One region of the Streptomyces sp. NBC_01296 genome, then DNA from elsewhere that is predicted to be linked to it. Evidence: predicted binding sites of a transcription regulator. Region 1 holds the regulator's gene; the other holds the start of a gene.
What was found. The regulator HrcA, encoded in region 1, represses chaperone genes, less so after heat shock. The targets are predictions, from matches to a motif close to TTNGCACTCNGNNNNNCNGAGTGCNAA.
Positions count from the first base shown of each region.

Region 1 (10,339 bases):
CGGCATCCCCACGTACTTGATCATTGATCCGTTCCAGGCCAAGTGCGTCGTGCTCACCGAACCCTTTGGTGCGGGGGAGGAGGCCGACTACCGAACCGAGCGGACCAGCAAGTTCGGTGAACCGGTCCCGCTCGATGTCCTCGGCCTCACCCTCGACACCGAGGAGTTCGGCACCTTGCGGTAGCTCAAGCCGGTGCCGTGACGAAGTCGATCAGTTCCTCCACGCGGCCCAGCAGGACCGGCTCCAGGTCCTTGTAGGACCTCACGCGGGACAGGATGTGCTGCCAGGCGGCGCCGGTGTTCTCCGACCAGCCCAGCGCCCTGCAGACGCCTGTCTTCCAGTCCTGGCCCGGCGGGATCACCGGCCACGCGGCGATGCCCAGCGCGGACGGCTTCACCGCCTGCCAGACGTCCACGTACGGGTGGCCGACGATCAGGACGTCCGACGAGGTCACCGACGCCGCGATACGGGACTCCTTCGAACCCGGGACCAGGTGGTCCACCAGGACGCCCAGGCGGGCGTCGGCCGTCGGGGCGAAGTCCGCGACCACCGCGGGGAGGTCGTCGATGCCCTCCAGGTACTCCACCACCACGCCCTCGATCCGCAGGTCGTCGCCCCAGACCCGCTCCACCAGCTCCGCGTCGTGCCGGCCCTCGACGTAGATCCGCCCGGCGCGCGCCACACGGGCGCGCGCCCCCGGGACGGCCACCGAGCCCGACGCGGTGCGCAAAGGCGCCGCAGGGGCCCGTGAGGGGCGGGTCAGGGTCACCACGGCGCCCTCCAGCAGGAACCCCCGCGGATCCAGCGGGAACACCCGCCGCTTGCCGAAGCGGTCCTCCAGGGTCACCGTGCCCGCCTCGCAGGCCACCACCGCTCCGCAGAAGTCCGTACCGGCCACCTCGACCACCAGGTCCGGCTCCGCCGCCACCTCCGGTACGGCCTTGGGGCGCTTCCACTGCGGGGTCAGGTCGGGGGAGTACTCGCGCATCCGGCCGACACTAGGAGAGGCGCGCCGCTCACGCCTCCGACACGCCGAAACGGGCGGCCAGTGTGGCGCGTTGCGCACGCACGAAGTCCGCGTCGACCACCGCTCCGTGACCCGGTACGTACAGTGCGTCGTCCCCGCCCAGCGACAGCAGCCGGTCCAGCGCCGCCGGCCACTGCGACGGCACCGCGTCACTGCCCGCCTGGGGTTCCCCCGACTCCTCGACGAGGTCCCCGCAGAACACCGTCTCGCGCTCGCCCGGCACGAACACCGCAAGGTCGTACCGGGTGTGCCCGGGCCCGACGTTGGCCAGCAGCACCTGCAGCCCGCCCAGCTCCAGGGTCCATTCGCCCGAGACGGAATGCCTCGGCACCGCCAGCAGGCCCACCGCCTCGGCGGCCTCGGCCTCCGACAGCCCCTGCCGGACCGCGTCGCCGCGCAGCTCCTCCCGGCCCGTCGACAGCTCCGAGTCCAGCCCGACCGCCCCGTACACCTCGGCCCCGGCGAACGCGGCCACGCCCAGTACGTGATCGAAATGGCCGTGCGTGAATGCGATATGCGTCACGCGCCGGCCGGTCAGCCGCTCCGCCTCGGCCCGCAGCTGCGCGCCTTCGCGCACGCACGAGCCCGGATCGATCAGGAGTACCGACTCGTCCCCCACCACCAGTCCCACCGTGCAGTCCCACACCGGGAGTCGTCGCCGTCCGGTCCGTCCGGTCAGCCGCTCCCAGCCCGCCTCTTCCCAACGCACGTCCATGCCGCGACGCTACCCTGGCGGGCCGCCCTTGCCAGGGCCTGACTACCCGGCCGTACACTGGCCGGGGGATCTCTGGCACTCGAACGCCCGGAGTGCCAACGAAGCAGATGAAACCGACCACGACGAGCGACGACGACCAGCTGGAGGTGTGCGCGATGCTCAGCGAACGCAGACTCGAGGTGCTGCGCGCCATCGTCCAGGACTACGTCGGGACGGAGGAGCCGGTCGGCTCCAAGGCGCTCACCGAGCGGCACCGGCTCGGCGTCTCGCCCGCCACCGTGCGCAACGACATGGCCGTGCTGGAGGAGGAGGGCTACATCGCGCAGCCCCACACCAGCGCCGGCCGGATCCCCACGGACAAGGGCTACCGGCTCTTCGTCGACAAGCTGGCGGGGGTCAAGCCGCTGTCGACGCCCGAGCGCCGGGCCATCCAGAACTTCCTCGACGGGGCCGTCGACCTCGACGACGTGGTCGGCCGTACGGTGCGCCTGCTCGCGCAGCTCACCCGGCAGGTCGCCGTCGTCCAGTACCCGAGCCTGACCCGGTCGACGGTCCGGCACGTCGAGCTGCTGTCGCTCGCTCCGGCCCGGCTCATGCTCGTGCTGATCACCGATACAGGACGGGTCGAGCAGCGGCTCGTGGACTGCCAGACTCCGTTCGGCGAGACCTCGCTCGCAGATCTGCGGGCGCGGCTCAACAGCCGGGTCGTCGGCCGCCGGTTCACGGACGTGCCGCAGCTCGTGCAGGACCTGCCGGAGTCGTTCGAGCCGGATGACCGCAGCACGGTGTCGACCGTGCTCGCGACCCTGCTGGAGACGCTGGTCGAGGAGGCCGAGGAGCGGTTGATGATCGGCGGAACCGCCAATCTCACGCGCTTCGGACACGATTTTCCCCTGACGATCAGGCCGGTGCTCGAGGCGCTGGAGGAGCAGGTCGTGCTCCTCAAGCTGCTCGGTGAGGCCAGTGAGTCGGGAATGGCCGTACGGATCGGGCATGAGAATGCATACGAGGGACTGAACTCCACGTCCGTCGTCTCGGTCGGCTACGGTTCGGGCGGCGAAGCAGTCGCCAAACTCGGCGTGGTCGGACCGACCCGCATGGACTACCCCGGAACGATGGGAGCGGTACGCGCAGTGGCACGTTACGTCGGACAGATCCTGGCGGAGTCGTAAGTGGCCACGGACTACTACGCCGTTCTCGGCGTGCGCCGCGACGCATCGCAGGACGAGATCAAGAAGGCCTTCCGTCGCCTGGCGCGCGAACTCCACCCGGACGTGAATCCGGACCCGAAGACGCAGGAGCGCTTCAAGGAGATCAACGCGGCCTACGAGGTGCTCTCGGACCCGCAGAAGAAGCAGGTCTACGACCTCGGCGGCGACCCGCTGTCCTCCTCGGGCGGCGGCGGCGCGGGCGGCTTCGGAGCGGGCGGCTTCGGCAACTTCTCCGACATCATGGACGCCTTCTTCGGCCAGGCCTCGCAGCGCGGACCGCGCTCGCGGACCCGCCGCGGCCAGGACGCCATGATCCGCCTCGACCTGGAGCTGGACGAGGCCGCCTTCGGCACGACCAAGGACATCCAGGTCGACACGGCCGTCGTCTGCACCACCTGCTCCGGAGAGGGTGCCGCCCCCGGCACCTCGGCGCAGACGTGTGACATGTGCCGCGGCCGCGGTGAGGTGTCGCAGGTCACCCGGTCCTTCCTGGGCCAGGTCATGACCTCGCGCCCCTGCCCCCAGTGCCAGGGCTTCGGCACCGTGGTCCCGACCCCGTGCCCCGAGTGCGCGGGCGACGGCCGGGTCCGCTCCCGCCGCAGCCTCACGGTCAAGATCCCGGCGGGCGTCGAGAACGGCACCCGGATCCAGCTCGCGGGCGAGGGCGAGGTCGGCCCCGGCGGCGGCCCCGCCGGCGACCTGTACGTGGAGATCCACGAGCTGTCGCACCCGACCTTCCAGCGGCGCGGGGACGACCTGCACTGCACGGTGACCATCCCCATGACGGCCGCGGCCCTCGGCACCAAGTGCCCGCTGGAGACGCTGGACGGCATGGAGGAGATCGACATCCGCCCCGGCACCGGGTCGGGCCAGTCGATCCCGCTGCACGGGCGCGGCGTCACGCACCTGCGCGGCGGCGGCCGCGGCGACCTGATCGTCCACGTCGAGGTCACCACCCCGGGCAAGCTGGACCCCCAGCAGGAGGAGCTGCTGCGCCAGCTCGCCAAGCTGCGCGGCGAGGAGCGGCCCATGGGCCAGTTCGCGCCGGGTCAGCAGGGCCTGTTCAGCCGCCTGAAGGACGCCTTCAACGGCCGCTGACCGGACACCTCCCTTGTCGGAGCACGTGACGAAGCCCGGTCCGGGGATGCCCCGGACCGGGCTCGCCGCATTGATCCGGACGCGCCCGCTGAAGCGGACTATGCCAGGCGAATGCCGTGATTCGGCCCGGTGAGCGGGACATGGCACGATGCAGTGCATGTCCTCCGCACCGAACGGTCTCTCCCCGTACCCGATCGTGCAGGCTCCCATGGCGGGCGGCGCCTCCTGTCCGCCGCTCGCCGCCGCCGTGTGCGAGGCGGGCGGGCTGGGCTTCCTGGCCGGCGGCTACAAGACCGCCGACGGGATGTACCAGGAGATCAAACGGCTGCGCGCGCTCACCCGGCGCCCGTTCGGCGTGAACCTCTTCATGCCGCAGACGGGGTACGTGGACCCGGCCGCGGTGGAGGCGTACCGCGGGCAGCTGGCCGGCGAGGCCAGCTGGTACGAGATCTCCCTGGCCGACGAGGACATCATCGGCACCAGCGACGACGGCTACGACGCCAAGCTCGCGATCCTCCTCGAAGACCCCGTTCCCGTGGTCTCGTTCACCTTCGGCTGCCCCGCGCCCGTGGTCCTCGCCGCCTTGCGCAAGGCGGGCACGTACTCGATCGTCACCGTCACCTCGGTCGACGAGGCCCGCGCCGCCCAGGCCGCGGGCGCCGACTCCGTCTGCGTCCAGGGCGTGGAGGCCGGCGGCCACCAGGGCACGTACCGCGACGACCCGCAGGCCGACGGCACGGCGGGTGTGGGCCTGCTCGCGCTGGTGGCGCAGGTACGGGAGGCCGTGGCCCTCCCGATCATCGCGGCCGGCGGCCTGATGCGCGGCTCGCAGATCGCCGCGCTGCTGGCGGCGGGCGCGGAGGCGGCGCAGCTCGGCACCGCGTTCCTGGCCTGCCCCGAATCGGGCGCGCACCCGCTGCACAAGAAGGCGCTGACGGACCCCCTGTTCGCCCATACGGAGCTGACCAGGGCATTTTCGGGGCGGCCGGCCCGGGGCCTGGTGAACCGGTTCATGCGGGAGCACGGGCCGTACGCCCCGGCCGCGTACCCGCAGATCCACCACATGACCTCCGGGCTGCGCAAGGCCGCCGCCGCGGCCGGGGACCCGCAGGGCATGGCCCTGTGGGCGGGCCAGGGGCACCGGCTGGCGCGGGCGCTGCCCGCGGGGGAGCTGGTGGAGGTGCTGGCGGCCGAACTGGCCGAGGCCCAGAGCGCGTTGAAGGCAATGCAGAAGAGGAGTACGTCATGACCGCCCCCGTGTTCGTGGTCGAAGAGGTCCCCGCGGGGCCGGAGTTCGTGCTCGACGGCCCGGAGGGCCGGCACGCGGTCTCCGTGAAACGGCTGAACCCGGGCGAGGGCGTGGTCCTCACCGACGGGCGCGGCCACTGGACGGAGGGCGTGGTCAAGGCCGCCGAGGGCAAGGACCGGCTGGTCGTCACGGACCTGCACGCCATCGAGGAGGAGCCGGAGCCGGCCGTCCGGATCACCGTCGTCCAGGCCCTGCCCAAGGGGGACCGCGGCGAGCTCGCCGTCGAGACCATGACCGAGACCGGCGTGGACGCGATCGTCCCCTGGCAGGCCTCGCGCTGCATCACGCAGTGGCGCGGCGACCGCGGAGCCAAGTCCCTGGCCAAGTGGCGGGCCACGGCCCGGGAGGCGGGCAAGCAGTCCCGCCGGGTCCGCTTCCCGGAGGTGGCGGAGGCCATGTCCACGAAGCAGGTCGCGGCGCTGCTGGCCGGCGCCGATCTGGCGATGGTCCTCCACGAGGACCGGGACGCGCCCTCGGGGGCCCTGGCCACGGCCGAGCTCCCGGCCGGGGGCTCCGTCGTCCTGGTCGTCGGACCGGAGGGCGGGGTCTCCCCGGAGGAGCTGGCCGTCTTCGCGGAAGCCGGCGCCCACCCCTACCGCCTGGGCTCCTCGGTCCTGCGCACCTCGACCGCCGGCACCGCGGCGACGGCGGTCCTGCTGGCGCGCACCGGCCGCTGGTCCTGAAAACGCGTACGAGGCCGCCGACGGCGCCGGTTACGATGCCGGAGCTGATCAACGTCGGCGTCGACGGCCCGTCAACGCCACTGTCACGGAAGGCGGAGCAATGGCCGGGGAACCGCAGGCGGACTGCCTGTTCTGCAAGATCGTCGCGGGGAACATCCCGGCGACCGTGGTCCGGGAGACCGAGACGACGTTCGCCTTCCGGGACATCAACCCGCAGGCGCCCACGCACGTCCTCGTGATCCCGCGCGTGCACTACGCGGACGCCGCCTCGCTCGCCGCCGCCGAACCGGCCGTCGCCGCCGACGTGCTGCGCGTGGCCGGCGAGATCGCCGCCGAGGAGAAGATCGACGGGCACGGCTACCGGATCGTGTTCAACACCGGCGCCGGCGCCGGCCAGACGGTGTTCCACGCGCACGCGCACGTCCTCGGCGGGCGCGGCCTCCAGTGGCCCCCCGGATAGACCGTGTCCGTACGAGAGTTCGTGGTGCTGGGTACCGCCAGTCAGGTGCCCACCCGCCACCGCAACCACAACGGCTACCTCCTGCGCTGGGACGGCGAGGGCATCCTCTTCGACCCGGGCGAGGGCACCCAGCGCCAGATGCTCCGCGCCGGGGTGGCCGCGCACGACATCAACCGGATCTGCATCACCCACTTCCACGGTGACCACAGCCTCGGCCTCGCCGGGGTGATCCAGCGCATCAACCTGGACCGGGTCCCGCACCCCGTCACCGCGCACTACCCGGCCTCCGGGCAGAAGTTCTTCGAACGGCTGCGGTACGCCACCGCCTACCGGGAGACCGTCCCGCTCCGCGAGGAACCCGTGGCCGAGGACGGGACGCTGGCCCAGGGGCCCTCGTACACCCTCGAGGCCCGCCTGCTCTCGCACCCGGTCGAGTCCTTCGGCTACCGGCTCACCGAGCCCGACGGACGCCGGATGGTGCCGGAGTGGCTCGCGCACCACGGGATCAAGGGACCCGACGTGGGCCGGATCCAGCGCGAGGGGCAGCTCTACGGCGTCACCCTGGACGAGGTCAGCGAGCCCAGGCCCGGGCAGAGCTTCGCCTTCGTCATGGACACCCGGCTGTGCCCCGGCGTGGACGCGCTCGCCGCGGGCTGCGACATGCTGGTGATCGAGTCCACGTTCCTCGACGAGGACGAGGCGCTGGCCACCGACCACGGGCACCTCACCGCAGGCCAGGCGGCCCGGGTCGCGCGCGACGCGGGCGTACGGCACCTGGTGCTGACGCACTTCTCGCAGCGCTACACGGACCCGCAGGAGTTCGAACGCCAGGCCCGCGCGGCCGGCTTCGAGGGCGAACTGACGATCGCCGCCGACCTCGTACGGGTCCCCCTGCCGAAGCGCGGCTAGGTCCCGGAGGTCCCAGAGGTCCCGGAGGTCTCCGGGACCTCGGCCCGTTCCTGGTTCCGGGAGCGGCGGGCCGCCGGGGAGAGCAGCAGCACCCGGCGCGGGGTGCGGCGTACGCGGACGGGCGGTCCGGGCGCGGGGTCGGGCCGGACCGCCGTGGCCGGGGCGCCGCCGCGGCGGACCGGCTCCTCGGCCGGGACCGGTCCGCGCCCGCCGGCGCGCAGCGCGACCGCGGTCATCGGTCCGGCAATCACCAGCAGCAGCGCGCCCAGTACGAGCCCCATGCCCCGGAAGCCGAACCCCTCGGCGAGCAGGCTGCCGGCCACGGGCCCGCAGGCCGTGCCCAGCGAGGAGGCGGAGCCGGCGAGCACCGCCCAGCGGCCGCGCGTGTCCAGGGCCGCCGCGAGGCCGATCACGTACGAGAGGACGACCGGGTAGACCGCGTTCCACAGGATCTCCCCGGCGGCGAACCCGGCGAGCCCGTCCGCGGAGGCGGTCAGCACCACGCAGCCGGCGATGGCCGCCGTGCCCGCGCCGATCGGGACCGCCCGCCCCAGCCGGGCCCCGAACGCGGAGGCGGCCGTGACCCCGAGCAGGCCCGCCCCCAGCGCCACCGCGAAGACGACGCCGAGCGTGGCCTCGGGCAGGCCCGCCTGCTCGGCGCCGATCCGGCCGCTGACGCCCCACAGGGCCTCCTGGGTCAGCGACCAGAGCAGCAGGCAGCCGGCCAGCACCGCCCCGGCGCGCGGGTACGGCAGCCGCCCGGCGCCCCGTACGGCGGGACCCGGGCGGGTGGGCCCGCCGAGGCGGCCGGTCGCCGGCCAGGCCAGGGCCGCGACCAGGGCGATGGCCGCGAACGGCAGTGCGTGCCCGCCGCCGAGGCGCGGCAGGGTCAGGTACAGGGCCCCCGCGGTCGCCGAGACCGACAGCAGCCCGAGGGATGAGGTGCGGTGCGGATCGCGCTGCCCGGCGATCCCGGAGGCGGCCACGGCGGTCGCGGTGCCGGAGCCGAAGCCGCCGACCACCACGCCCGCGACCACCAGCGGGAGCAGCGTGGTCGCGGCCGCCGTGCCGTAGCCGAGGGCGGCGAGCAGCAGTCCGAGCCGGGCCAGCGGGCGCTGCCCGTGGCGGGGGATGCGGGAGGCCAGGGCGAGTCCGGCCGTGGCGGAGCCGAGCAGCAGGGCCGTGCCGACGAGCCCCGCCTGCGCGGGACTCAGCGGGAGATGGGCGTCGAGCCGTCCGACGACGGTGGGAAGCAGGTAGGGGGCGAGGTAGCCGGCCGTGAAGAGGGCCACCAGGGGCCAGGCGGCGGGCGGCGCGGAGGTGTTGTCGGACACGGCTGTTCCCGGTGGTGCGCAGGTGCGGCGAGAGGATCCGCGGAGCCGCGGCGCCTTTGTCTATCAAGTGGTTCACGATGCGGAGAAGAGCGACCCGATCGTGATCTGCGACACACTGTGTTTGGGCCTGCCGGGGGAGGGCAGGGTTGGCAGCTTTCCACCGCATGCCCGCATGCAGAAACGACCCTTCGCATCAACCGGGGAGTACACCGTGACCAGTCGGGACAGCAGCACCAGTCTCACCCCGGCCGTGGACCCGCTCGGTCCGCTGCGGGACCCCCAGGAACCGTGGTGCGACGTGTTCCTGACCGGCACGGTCTTCCTCGACATCATTTTCACCGGCCTCGACTCGGCCCCGGTCCGCGGTACGGAGTCCTGGGCGCGCGGCATGGGCTCCAGCCCCGGGGGAGTGGCCAACATGGCCACCGCGCTGGCCCGGCTCGGCCTGCGGACCTCGCTGGCCGCGGCGTTCGGCGACGACCACTACGGCGAGTACTGCTGGGACGCGCTCGAGCAGGGCGAGGGCATCGACCTGTCGATGTCGCGGACCATCCCCGGCTGGCACAGCCCGGTCACGGTCTCGATGGCGTACGAGGGCGAGCGCACGATGGTCTCGCACGGCCACGAGGCCCCGCCCCCGGCGGCCCCCGGGCCGTTCCCGCAGTGCCCGCCGCGCACCCGGGCGGCCGTGGCCTCGCTGGGCCCGGGGCGGACGGACCCGTGGATCGCGGAGGCGGCGCGGCGCGGATCGCGGATCTTCGCGGACGTGGGGTGGGACGAGAGCGGGCGCTGGGACCTGGGGGACCTGCCGGACCTGGAGCACTGCGAGGCCTTCCTGCCGAACGCGGGGGAGGCCATGCGGTACACGCGGACCGACTGTCCGAGGGCGGCGGCGCGGGCGCTGGCGCAGAAGGTGCCGCTCGCGGTGGTGACGATGGGCCCGGAAGGCGCGTACGCGGTGGACGGGCGGACCGCCGAGGAGGCGGAGGTCCCCGGGATCACGGTGGACGCGCTGGACCCGACGGGGGCGGGGGACGTCTTCGTCGCGGGCTTCGTCACCGGAGCCCTGGCGGGGTGGCCGCTGGCGGACCGGCTGGCCTTCGCGGGCCTGACGGCGGCCCTGTCGGTCCAGGAGTTCGGCGGCTCGCTGTCGGCCCCGGGCTGGCCGGAGGTGGCCCACTGGTGGCGCGCGGCCCCCGAGGCCCTGCGGCCGCGCTACGGCTTCCTGGACGCGCTGGTCCCGCCGGGCACCGAGCCGGCCTCCCGCCGCAGAGCCGTCCCGACCATCGGCTTCCGCCACTCGGTGTAGGCGGTGTCCGGCGGGCGGGGCTTCGGGAGGGGCTGCGAGGGCGCCGGAAAACCCCTCGGGGATGGCGCGGCGGAGTCGTACCCTTGGTACTCCGGAGGTCGTCGATCGGCGAGGCCCCTCAGCGGGAGGTATGTGCAGGCCACAGTGCCGGCCCATGACTCAGACACCCACAGCCCAGACACCGGCGCCGGGGCAGGCGCGAGCCCACTTCACCGTTCCGGCCAGGCACCCTATGGTTGCGGTGCTCGGCTCTGGTGACGCCCTGTTGCGCGTGATCGAGAAG
Region 1 is NZ_CP130720.1:5,750,368-5,760,706, forward strand. Features, by position in the region: gene OG299_RS26105 (Uma2 family endonuclease) at 1-184, shown strand, start outside; gene OG299_RS26110 (DUF3097 domain-containing protein) at 186-989, opposite strand; gene OG299_RS26115 (MBL fold metallo-hydrolase) at 1,018-1,743, opposite strand; gene hrcA (heat-inducible transcriptional repressor HrcA) at 1,899-2,915, shown strand; gene dnaJ (molecular chaperone DnaJ) at 2,916-4,052, shown strand; gene OG299_RS26130 (nitronate monooxygenase) at 4,210-5,301, shown strand; gene OG299_RS26135 (16S rRNA (uracil(1498)-N(3))-methyltransferase) at 5,298-6,044, shown strand; gene OG299_RS26140 (histidine triad nucleotide-binding protein) at 6,145-6,504, shown strand; gene OG299_RS26145 (ribonuclease Z) at 6,508-7,413, shown strand; gene OG299_RS26150 (MFS transporter) at 7,410-8,747, opposite strand; gene OG299_RS26155 (carbohydrate kinase family protein) at 8,920-10,056, shown strand; gene OG299_RS26160 (PhoH family protein) at 10,211-10,339, shown strand, end outside.

Region 2 (10,339 bases), 870 kb from region 1:
GCCGGCGGAACTCCGCGTCGAAGACCGGCTCGCGCGGGATGTCGTACAGGTGGTGGTGCGTGAACCACAGCACCGAGTTCGCGATGCCGTTGTACGCGTCGTCGTACGTGGTGGGATCGATGTCCAGCATCCGGACACCGGGTTCGGAGACACCGCGGCGGACCGCCTCCCGGTCCGCCTCCGACAGCGCCGCGCAGATCCACAGCGCTTCCGGCTGCCGGGCGAGGGCGGCGGAGAGGCCGGAGACGAGGCCGCCGCCGCCGCGCCGGGTGGTGAGCGTGCCGTCGTCGGCGAGGAGGTAGGAGAGCGGGCCGCGGTTCGCTGCAACGAGTACCTGGGAAGCCATGCGGCGAACCTAGCCCGGGGCCCGCCCGCTCAAACGTCAGTTCCCTCACGCCACCCTGCGGCCGGAGTACTCCTTGACCCCGGCCATCGGCGGCCGCTCCTCGGTGTCCACGGCGTACGTGCGCGGCACGAACCCGTTCGGCCCGCGCTCGAACTGCGTCAGCTCCGGCCGTACGAGATGCCCGCGCGAGAGGCGCAGCTGCGCCGTGCGGTAGATCGCCGCGGCCATCCGGCCCAGCGCCTGGCCGTCCTGATGCCGGTGGAGCCGTACGCCGACGTCCACCTGGGCCAGTGCGTCCAGCCCGACGGTGTGCAGCGCGTCCACCAGCAGGCCCAGCTCGACGCCGTACCCGACGGGGAAGGGCAAACGTTCCAGCAGCGTGCGGCGCACGGCGTACTCGCCGCCCAGCGGCTGGACGAAGCCGGCCAGCTGCGGCCAGTGGAGGTTGAGGAGCGGCCGGGCGACGAGCTCGGTGACCCGGCCGCCCTGACCGTGGGTCTTGCCGGAGGCGAGCCCGTCGAATTCCGTGCCCAGCGGGCGGTCGTACATCGCCTTGACGAACTGCACGTCCGGCTCGGTCAGCAGCGGGCCGACGATCCCGGACACGAAGGCGGACGAGAAGTCCCGCAGGTCGGCGTCCACGAAGCAGACGATGTCGCCGGTGGTCACCAGCAGCGAGCGCCACAGCACCTCGCCCTTGCCGTGCACGGCCGGGATCCGCGGCAGGATGTCGTCGCGGTGCACCACGCGGGCGCCGGCCTTCGCGGCCACCTCGGCGGTCCGGTCGCTGGAACCCGAGTCGACCACGACCAGTTCGTCGACCAGCGGCACCGGCAGCCCCTCGATCAGATCCCGCCGGATCACCTCGACGATGGCTCCGACCGTCTCCTCCTCGTCGAGAGCGGGCAGGACGACGCTGACCGTGGTGCCTGCCGCCCGCTTGGCGGAAAGCAGCTGGTCGAGCGGTCGGTCGGCCGCGGACCAGGAGCGGTCCGCAAACCAGCGCTCCACCTCTTCCAGCACGTTCGGCACTCCCTGTTTCCTCGTTCGCCCTCGGCGGGTTTCAGCCGAAAAGTGATCCATCTCGCGGTTCGGACGGCTGTCTCAACCACCCGGACCTTCCGTTACAGTCTTGAACAACGCGAAGGACCACCGCATGCCGGGGGTCCCCGCGTACAAACGCCCGGACGCGCCATGGAGCGCGCGGCCCGGTGCCATACCGCTCATCCAGAGGGGCAGAGGGACACGGCCCGTTGAAGCCCCGGCAACCCTCCAGTCGGTTCTCGCGCTCGCTTGCAGCAGCGAGGTCCCCGGCTAGGGAAGGTGCCAATTCCGTCTCATGGCGAAGTGCGCCATGGGGAAGATGAGGAGAAAGGGCCTCGCCATCATGGCTGCACAGACTGTTGCCACCTCTGTCGATCTCGGACCTGCCACCGGCCTCTCGTGTCGTGAGTGCGGTACCCGCTTCGAGCTCGGACCCATCTTCGCTTGCGTCGAGTGCTTCGGACCTCTGGAAGTCGCCTACGACCTTCCCACCGGAGACCCGGAAGCCCTGCGCGCCGCGATCGAGGCCGGCCCGAACAACATCTGGCGCTACGCCCCGCTGCTGCCCGTCCCCGCGGACGTGGCCTCCAAGCCCAGCCTGAACCCCGGCTTCACCAAGCTCGTGGACGCGGCCAACCTGGCCAAGGAGCTCGGCTTCACCGGCAAGCTGTACGTCAAGGACGACTCCGGCAACCCGACGCACTCCTTCAAGGACCGCGTCGTGGCCATCGCCGTCGAGGCCGCCCGCGCCTTCGGCTTCACCACCCTGTCCTGCTCCTCCACCGGCAACCTGGCCGGCGCCGTCGGCGCCGCGGCCGCCCGGGCCGGCTTCCGCTCCTGCGTGTTCATCCCGCACGACCTGGAGCAGGGCAAGGTCGTCATGGCCGGTGTGTACGGCGGCGACCTGGTCGGCATCGAGGGCAACTACGACGACGTCAACCGCTTCTGCTCCGAGCTCATCGGCGACCCGCTGGGCGAGGGCTGGGGCTTCGTCAACGTCAACCTGCGCCCTTACTACGGCGAGGGTTCCAAGACGCTCGCGTACGAGATCTGCGAGCAGCTCGGCTGGCAGCTGCCCGACCAGATCGTGATCCCGATCGCGTCCGGCTCACAGCTGACGAAGATCGACAAGGGTCTGCAGGAGCTGATCAAGCTCGGGCTCGTCGAGGACAAGCCGTACAAGATCTTCGGCGCCCAGGCCGAGGGCTGCTCCCCGGTCTCGACGGCCTTCAAGGCCGGCCACGACGTGGTCCGCCCGCAGAAGCCGAACACCATCGCCAAGTCGCTGGCCATCGGCAACCCGGCCGACGGACCGTACGTCCTGGACATCGCGCGCCGCACGGGCGGCTACGTCGAGGACGTGACCGACGAGCAGGTCGTCGAGGCGATCAAGATCCTCGCGCAGACCGAGGGCATCTTCGCCGAGACCGCGGGCGGCGTGACCGTCGGCGTGACCAAGAAGCTCATCGAGAACGGGCAGCTCGACCCGGCGCTGACCACGGTGGTCCTGAACACCGGTGACGGCCTCAAGACCCTGGAGGCGGTGGCCGCGGACAGCGGGCAGACCGCCACCATCCGCCCGAGCCTGGACGCATTCCGCGCCGCCGGCCTGGTCTGACCCACCCCTGACACCCGGAAAGGCAGTAGCGCCATGAGCGTCAACGTCCGCATCCCCACCATCCTGCGCACCTACACCGGCGGCCAGGCCGAGGTCACCGCCGAGGGCGCGAACCTCTCCGAGGTCATCGCCTCCCTGGAGGCGAGCCACCCGGGCATCGCCGCCCGCGTCCTGGACGACCAGGGCAAGCTGCGCCGCTTCGTGAACGTCTACGTCAACGACGACGACGTGCGCTTCGAGGGCGGCCTGGACGCGGTGACGCCGGACGGCGCCGGCGTCTCGATCATTCCCGCCGTCGCCGGCGGCTGCTGAAACGCGAAAGCCCAGAATTGCCCCCTCCGCTAAAAGCGGAGGGGGCAATTCTGCTTGGTTGGGCGCGGTAGGGTTGGGGAAGTCCCCTCCGCTGTTCTTGCCGGCCGCATATGAGCGGGTCGAGTGAGGGTTGACATTGAGTCAATATGCAAGTGCGGTATGGGGCTTTGGCGAGATATGCCGGGTCCGAGTTGCCCGGCAATATGCCAAATTTTCACTCTATTTCAATGTATCCCCGTGTCCAGATTTCTCGTCGGATTGACCTGTTGCAGACAGCAGCGGTGCAGATACATTCAGCCCCGGTCGAGGCGTTCCGGCGCAAGTTCTGACCCGGGACCGCGAAGTGCGGTCCTGCGCAAGGGCCAGTAATAGGGGAGTTAGGCATGGCTCAGGGCACCGTCAAGTGGTTCAACGCGGAGAAGGGCTACGGCTTCATCGCGGTCGACGGTGGTGCGGATGTGTTCGTCCACTACAGCGCCATCCAGATGGACGGGTACCGCACCCTTGAAGAGGGTCAGCGGGTCGAGTTCGAGATCTCGCAGGGCCAGAAGGGTCCGCAGGCGGACATGGTCAAGCTCGCCGTCTAGCCCCGGCGCGATCGACCACCGACGCATACGCGCGAAGGGCCCGCATCCTTGAGGAGGGATGCGGGCCCTTCGTGCTGCCCGCCTGCTGCCCGCCTGCCGGGCTCGGACGTTGGCCCGGCGTTCCCCAAGCCGCTTGCACTCGAGGGGGTCGAGTGCTAATCATTGGCGTTAGCACTCTCCTGTCGAGAGTGCTACTACACAGGACCGGGTCGGTGAGGCCCGCAGGGTCCGGCGGGAAGGAACCGCCGGGCACGCAGGCCGTCCGTCGCGGGCGCGGGCGCGGTCCGGAGCAATCCAACCCTCCCCACGCGCCGGCGGCGCAGGGGGAACCCCAGTCCTGGAGGACCACTTCAGATGGCCAAGATCATTGCGTTCGACGAGGAGGCCCGGCGCGGTCTCGAGCGCGGGATGAACCAGCTCGCCGACGCCGTCAAGGTCACCCTTGGCCCCAAGGGTCGCAACGTCGTCCTTGAGAAGAAGTGGGGCGCCCCCACGATCACCAACGATGGTGTCTCCATCGCCAAGGAGATCGAGCTCGAGGACCCGTACGAGAAGATCGGCGCCGAGCTGGTCAAGGAAGTCGCCAAGAAGACGGACGACGTCGCCGGCGACGGTACGACCACCGCCACCGTTCTCGCCCAGGCGCTCGTCCGCGAGGGCCTGCGCAACGTGGCAGCCGGTGCGAACCCGATGGCCCTCAAGCGTGGCATCGAGAAGGCCGTCGAGGCCGTCTCCGCCGCCCTGCTCGACCAGGCCAAGGACGTGGAGACCAAGGAGCAGATCGCTTCGACCGCCTCCATCTCCGCCGCCGACACCCAGATCGGCGAGCTCATCGCCGAGGCCATGGACAAGGTCGGCAAGGAAGGCGTCATCACCGTCGAGGAGTCGCAGACCTTCGGTCTGGAGCTCGAGCTCACCGAGGGCATGCGCTTCGACAAGGGCTACATCTCGGCGTACTTCGCCACCGACATGGAGCGTATGGAGGCGTCCCTGGACGACCCGTACATCCTGATCGTCAACTCCAAGATCGGCAACGTGAAGGACCTCCTTCCGCTGCTCGAGAAGGTCATGCAGTCCGGCAAGCCGCTGCTGATCATCGCCGAGGACGTCGAGGGCGAGGCCCTGTCGACCCTGGTCGTCAACAAGATCCGCGGCACCTTCCGGTCCGTGGCCGTCAAGGCCCCGGGCTTCGGCGACCGCCGCAAGGCCATGCTCGGCGACATCGCCATCCTCACGGGCGGCACGGTCATCTCCGAGGAGGTCGGCCTCAAGCTCGAGAACGCGGGTCTCGACCTGCTCGGCCGCGCCCGCAAGGTCGTCATCTCCAAGGACGAGACCACGATCGTCGACGGCTCCGGTGACAGCGACCAGGTCCAGGGTCGCGTCAACCAGATCCGCGCCGAGATCGAGAACTCCGACTCGGACTACGACCGCGAGAAGCTCCAGGAGCGCCTCGCGAAGCTGGCCGGCGGCGTGGCCGTCATCAAGGCCGGCGCCGCGACCGAGGTGGAGCTCAAGGAGCGCAAGCACCGCATCGAGGACGCCGTTCGCAACGCGAAGGCGGCCGTCGAGGAGGGCATCGTCGCCGGTGGTGGCGTGGCCCTGCTCCAGGCCTCCGCGGTCTTCGAGAAGCTCGACCTGTCGGGTGACGAGGCGACCGGCGCCAACGCCGTGAAGCTCGCCCTGGAGGCCCCGCTCAAGCAGATCGCCGTCAACGGTGGTCTCGAGGGTGGCGTCGTCGTGGAGAAGGTCCGCAACCTGACCGTCGGCTGGGGCCTCAACGCCGCGACCGGCGAGTACGTGGACATGATCGCCGAGGGCATCATCGACCCGGCGAAGGTCACGCGCTCTGCCCTGCAGAACGCCGCGTCCATCGCCGCGCTGTTCCTGACGACCGAGGCCGTCATCGCCGACAAGCCCGAGAAGGCCGGCGCCCCGGCCGGCGGCGGCATGCCGGGCGGTGACATGGACTTCTGATCGGCCCCTGGCTGATCGGCTGTTCTTCGACCGAGGGCGGCACTCCCCGTACAGGGGGGTGCCGCCCTCGGGCGTTTCAACGCGTCTTAGAAGCCCGAGCTGTCGACGTCGAAGCCGAAGGGGTCCGGGACGGGCAAGGGCGCACCGAAGGGCACCGTCTTGCGGAACTGGTACCCGTGCGGGGAGGGGTCCGAGAAACAGGTGATCTCAGACGCCTGCATGTCGACGACGAGGTGGACGGGGACGAGCTGTCCGTAGACGTCCAGCTTTTCGTGCCAGTCCACGTCCTTCGTGGACACCGAGGTGAACTCGGCCACCAGGGAGAGTTCCGCTCCGTCCAGGTGTCTCCCCTCGCCCTCGAAGGCAGACACGTCGACCACATAGAGATCGGGGCCGTAGGCGCGCCCGGCTGCAGGGAACTGGAAGAGGAACGGCGCCATGTCCGCGACGTGACCTTCGGGGGCGTGGGCCTGAAGCTGCTCGCGCAGCGCCCGCATGGGGAGGTAGTAACGCCGCCTGGACCACGGTGACACGATGATCTTCCCCCGGATGAGCTCGGCTTTGAAGCCGTCTGGCGTGTCCATCTCCTCGACGGTGCGCAGGAGCGTCTCGAACGTCGGCGGTGCCGCCTGCTCCATCGGTGTGGCCCGTTCGATCATGATCGTCCGTTGTCCTCCGCGTGGCGTGCCGTGCACTGGGCGTGAGCCCTGTTCCAGGCTAGCGGCGCGTGGGTGGCCGCGCCCGGGTGCCGAGACGGATCACCACCGAACGGGGTGCTTTGGTTGACTGGGGGTATGAGCGATCTCTTCGTCAAGATCTGCGGTCTGAAGACCGCGAACGACGTCGACGTGGCCGTGGCCGCCGGGGCCGATGCCGTCGGGTTCGTCTTCGCCGCCGGGAGTCCCCGCACGATCGACGCCGCCGCGGCGCGGGAGCTCGCGGCGCGGGTGCCGGCCGGGGTGCTGACCGTCGGGGTCTTCCGCGGACAGCCGGTCGAGGAGGTCCGGCGGCTGGCCGAGGAGAGCGGCGTACGGGGCGTGCAGCTGCACGGGGACGAGGGCCCGGAGTACTACGAGGCGCTGCGCGCCGAGGGGCGGAGCCTGCTGCGGGCCACCGCCGAGCACGTGAAGCGCTGCGGGGAGTACGGAGAGGACCTGCTGCTGCTCGACGCGCCCGACCCCGGCTCCGGCAAGCCCTGGAACTGGGCGTCGCGGGAGTTCACCGCGCCCGAGGGGCGCTGGCTGCTGGCCGGCGGGCTGAACCCGGGGAACGTGCGGGAGGCGGTGGAAACCACGGGCGCCTGGGGCGTGGACGTGTCCAGCGGGGTGGAGCGGGAACGCGGGGTGAAGTCCCCCGACCTGATCCGCGCCTTCATCGAGGCGGCCCGGGGGTGATCCGGGCCGGCGGTGGCGTCGGCGGAGCGCGTCTAGTCGGTGAACTCCTTCAGGGCCTCGGTGTCGAGGGTGATGCCGACGGGTGCGGGGATCTCGACCATCTCGCCGTAGGCGAAGGCGGGATCGTCCCCGTACTTCCCCTCCGCGGGCTCGCTGTAGACGGTCAGGCTGTGCCGCTCCCGGTCGATGAGCAGGTAGACCGGGATACCGGCGGCCGCGTAGCCGTCCCGCTTCTCGTTCCGGTCGCGACTGTCGGTGTCGGAGTCGTGGGAGGTGACCTCCACGACCATCAGGACGCCCGCCGTATCCGCCCACTCACCCTGTCCGGCGAAGTGTGCGACGGGGGCGAGAACTCCGTCCGAGCGGGCACGGCCGGTGCGGTACTGCTCGACTTTCAGCCCCTGCTCGGGATGCAGGTCGAGTTCGGGCCGGTGTTGCATGCACTGCCGGAGCAGCCACATGAAGATGGCCCCGTGGTCACCGTCGGGCACAGGCTTTACCTCTAGCGTTCCCGCAATGAATTCGAGCGTCACGGTCTCTGGAGCGCCGCGCTCAAGGGCTTCGAAGTCATCGAGGGACATCTGTGGGCGCTTGGTGGAGCCTGTGGTCATGGAATCGCCTCCTCGCCTCCATGGTGCCCTGCGAGTCCCGGGCCGGATCGCTTGAAGCGCCATCTTCGACTCCGTTCGGCTACGGCTGAGGCAAACGCCAGAGGCGTATGCCAAAACCGAGCCGGCCCATGGCACAGGGTTAGCCCAATGGGGTGAGCAGGCTCAAGAGGCGTTGACGTCAGTCCGTGCGGAGGCGGGCGTGGAGGTGTTCGTCGTGCCAGCCGTCCGCGTGGAGGAGGGCGCCGCGCATGGTGCCCTCCAGGGGGAAGCCGGCCTTCGTCGCGATGCGGCAGGAGGCCGGGTTGGCCACCGAGTGGGTGATGCGCAGGCGGTGCAGGCCGAGCTCCTCGAAGGCCCAGCGGCTGACCCGGTCCGTGGCTTCGACCATGACACCGCCGCCGCGGCCCGCGGGCAGGAGCCAGTACAGCAACTCGCCGCTCCCGCCCGGGAGATCGAGGTCGGCCACGCCGATGAGGCCGACGGGCAGGCCGCCGGCGGCCGGGGCCACCGCCCAGATCGCGGCCTCCTCGGCGTGCCAGCGCTCCTGCCAGCGCTCGGTGCGGGCCACGGCCTCGGCCGGTGACAGCACGGCCGGGCGGTTCCAGTGGCGGATCTCCGGGTCGTGGCAGGACTCGACCAGCGCGGGGGCGTCGTCCGGGGTCCACGGGCGCAGGCGGAGCGCGCCCGGGAGGTCGAGGACCGGCTGGGGGAAGGCTGCCATCCGGCCGGGCGGGACCACCGGGGCGAGGGTCATGCCGCGTCCCGGAAGTGGGCCAGCAGGGCCTCGGCGTCGGCGGTGCTGCCCGAGATGGTGTCGAAGCCCATGCCCGGCGGGACAGCCTGCCCCCACAGCCAGCTGTGGTGGCAGCTGAAGCAGAAGATCAGCTCGAACAGGGGCTCGTCCACGGCGTCGTACGCCCGCAGGCCCCAGCCCGGCGCGAAGCAGATGCGCGGCTCACCCGGCGCCATCGACGAGATCAGCGCGAGCGAGTCGGCGGCCTCTCTGCCCGTCCAGCGGGAGACGACCGGGCCGGTCATGGGGTCGCCGTAGCGCTCGGGGCGCGCGGAGAGGCGTACGACCTCGACGACAGCGGTGGCGGCAACGGCTTCGGCGGGGAGCTGCATTCGCGCAGTCTCCCCGGCCGACCTCTATTTACGCCATAGCGGGCTCCGTGGCCGGTGGGGCGGTGGCCGGAATTGGCTCCTGGTCGGCGTTGAGCTCGGTCAGCATCTGCCGCGTGAATCCGAAGAAGTACGTGGCGGCGAAGCCCACCAGGTAGCCGACCACCAGGCCGCCCGCGTAGATCGCGAGGTTCAGGCCCATCCCCGACGGGCCGTCCAGCAGCGGGAACAGCGCCCACCCCGACGGGCCGATGGCGGTCGCGCCGAACGCGACACCCAGTTGGTTGCAGAGCCCGACGAACGCCCCGCCCGCCGCACCGCCCACGCAGGCGGTGACGAAGGGGCGGCCCAGCGGGAGCGAGACCCCGTAGATCAGCGGTTCGCCGACGCCCAGGAAGCCCGCCGGGAGCGCGGACCTGATGGTCGTCCGCAGCGACCGGTTGCGCGGCAGCCGGCAGTAGACCGCGAGCGCGGCGCCGACCTGGCCCGCACCCGCCATGGCGAGGATCGGCAGGAGGGCGGTGTGGCCGGTCTGCTCGATGAGGGTGGTGTGGATCGGGATCAGGGCCTGGTGCAGGCCCAGCATCACGAGCGGCAGGAACAGGCCGCCCAGGACCAGCCCGGCGAAGGCGCCGCCGGTGGCGAGCAGCCAGGTGGCGAAGGAGCCGATGGCGGTGGAGACCTCGCCGGCGAGGAACATCAGGCCGAAAATCGTCACCAGCCCGGAGACCAGGACGGTGACGGTAGGGGTGACCAGCGCGTCCACCGACTCGGGGACCCACCTGCGACACAGCTTCTCCACCCGGACGGCGAGGAACGCGGCCGCCAGGGCCCCGAGTACGCCGCCCTGGCCGGGCGAAAGGTGTTGGCCGAAAGCATCGATCTTCGCGACGCCCGGGAAGACGATGACCGCGGCGACGGCGCCGCCGAGGATCGGGGTGCCGCCGAACTCCTTGGCCGTGTTGTAGCCGACGAACACCGGGATCAGCGACATGAACCCGGAGGCGATCGCGGCGAGCGCCGGGACGACGGCGGGCAGCCAACCGGTGTTCAGCAGCACGCCGTTCAGGCCGGCGATGATGCCGCAGCCGATGAGCGCCGGGATCAGCGGGACGAAGACGTTGGCGATCCGGCGCAGGAACAGTTTCACCGGGGTGCTGTTCCGGGCCTTCTGTGCCTGCTTCAACGCGGCGCCCTGGGCGGCGAGTTCCTCGGCGGTGACCGCCGCGACGGCCGTACCCGGCGGGCGCCCGGCCGAGCGGCCCCGCTCGACCAGCGCCTCGAACTCCGGGGTCACCCGGGCGACGGTCCCCGGCCCCAGCACGATC
Region 2 is NZ_CP130720.1:4,879,221-4,889,559, forward strand. Features, by position in the region: gene OG299_RS22200 (alpha,alpha-trehalose-phosphate synthase (UDP-forming)) at 1-346, opposite strand, end outside; gene OG299_RS22205 (glucosyl-3-phosphoglycerate synthase) at 392-1,369, opposite strand; SAM riboswitch class I at 1,567-1,716, shown strand; gene thrC (threonine synthase) at 1,734-3,008, shown strand; gene OG299_RS22215 (MoaD/ThiS family protein) at 3,042-3,320, shown strand; gene OG299_RS22220 (cold-shock protein) at 3,704-3,907, shown strand; gene groL (chaperonin GroEL) at 4,262-5,884, shown strand; gene OG299_RS22230 (Uma2 family endonuclease) at 5,971-6,543, opposite strand; gene OG299_RS22235 (phosphoribosylanthranilate isomerase) at 6,679-7,278, shown strand; gene OG299_RS22240 (Uma2 family endonuclease) at 7,311-7,889, opposite strand; gene OG299_RS22245 (GNAT family N-acetyltransferase) at 8,068-8,643, opposite strand; gene OG299_RS22250 (M60 family metallopeptidase) at 8,640-9,014, opposite strand; gene OG299_RS22255 (PTS transporter subunit EIIC) at 9,043-10,339, opposite strand, start outside.
Region 2: groL (chaperonin GroEL) is a predicted target of HrcA. The motif match lies at 4,076-4,102, and genes of this name have one in related genera.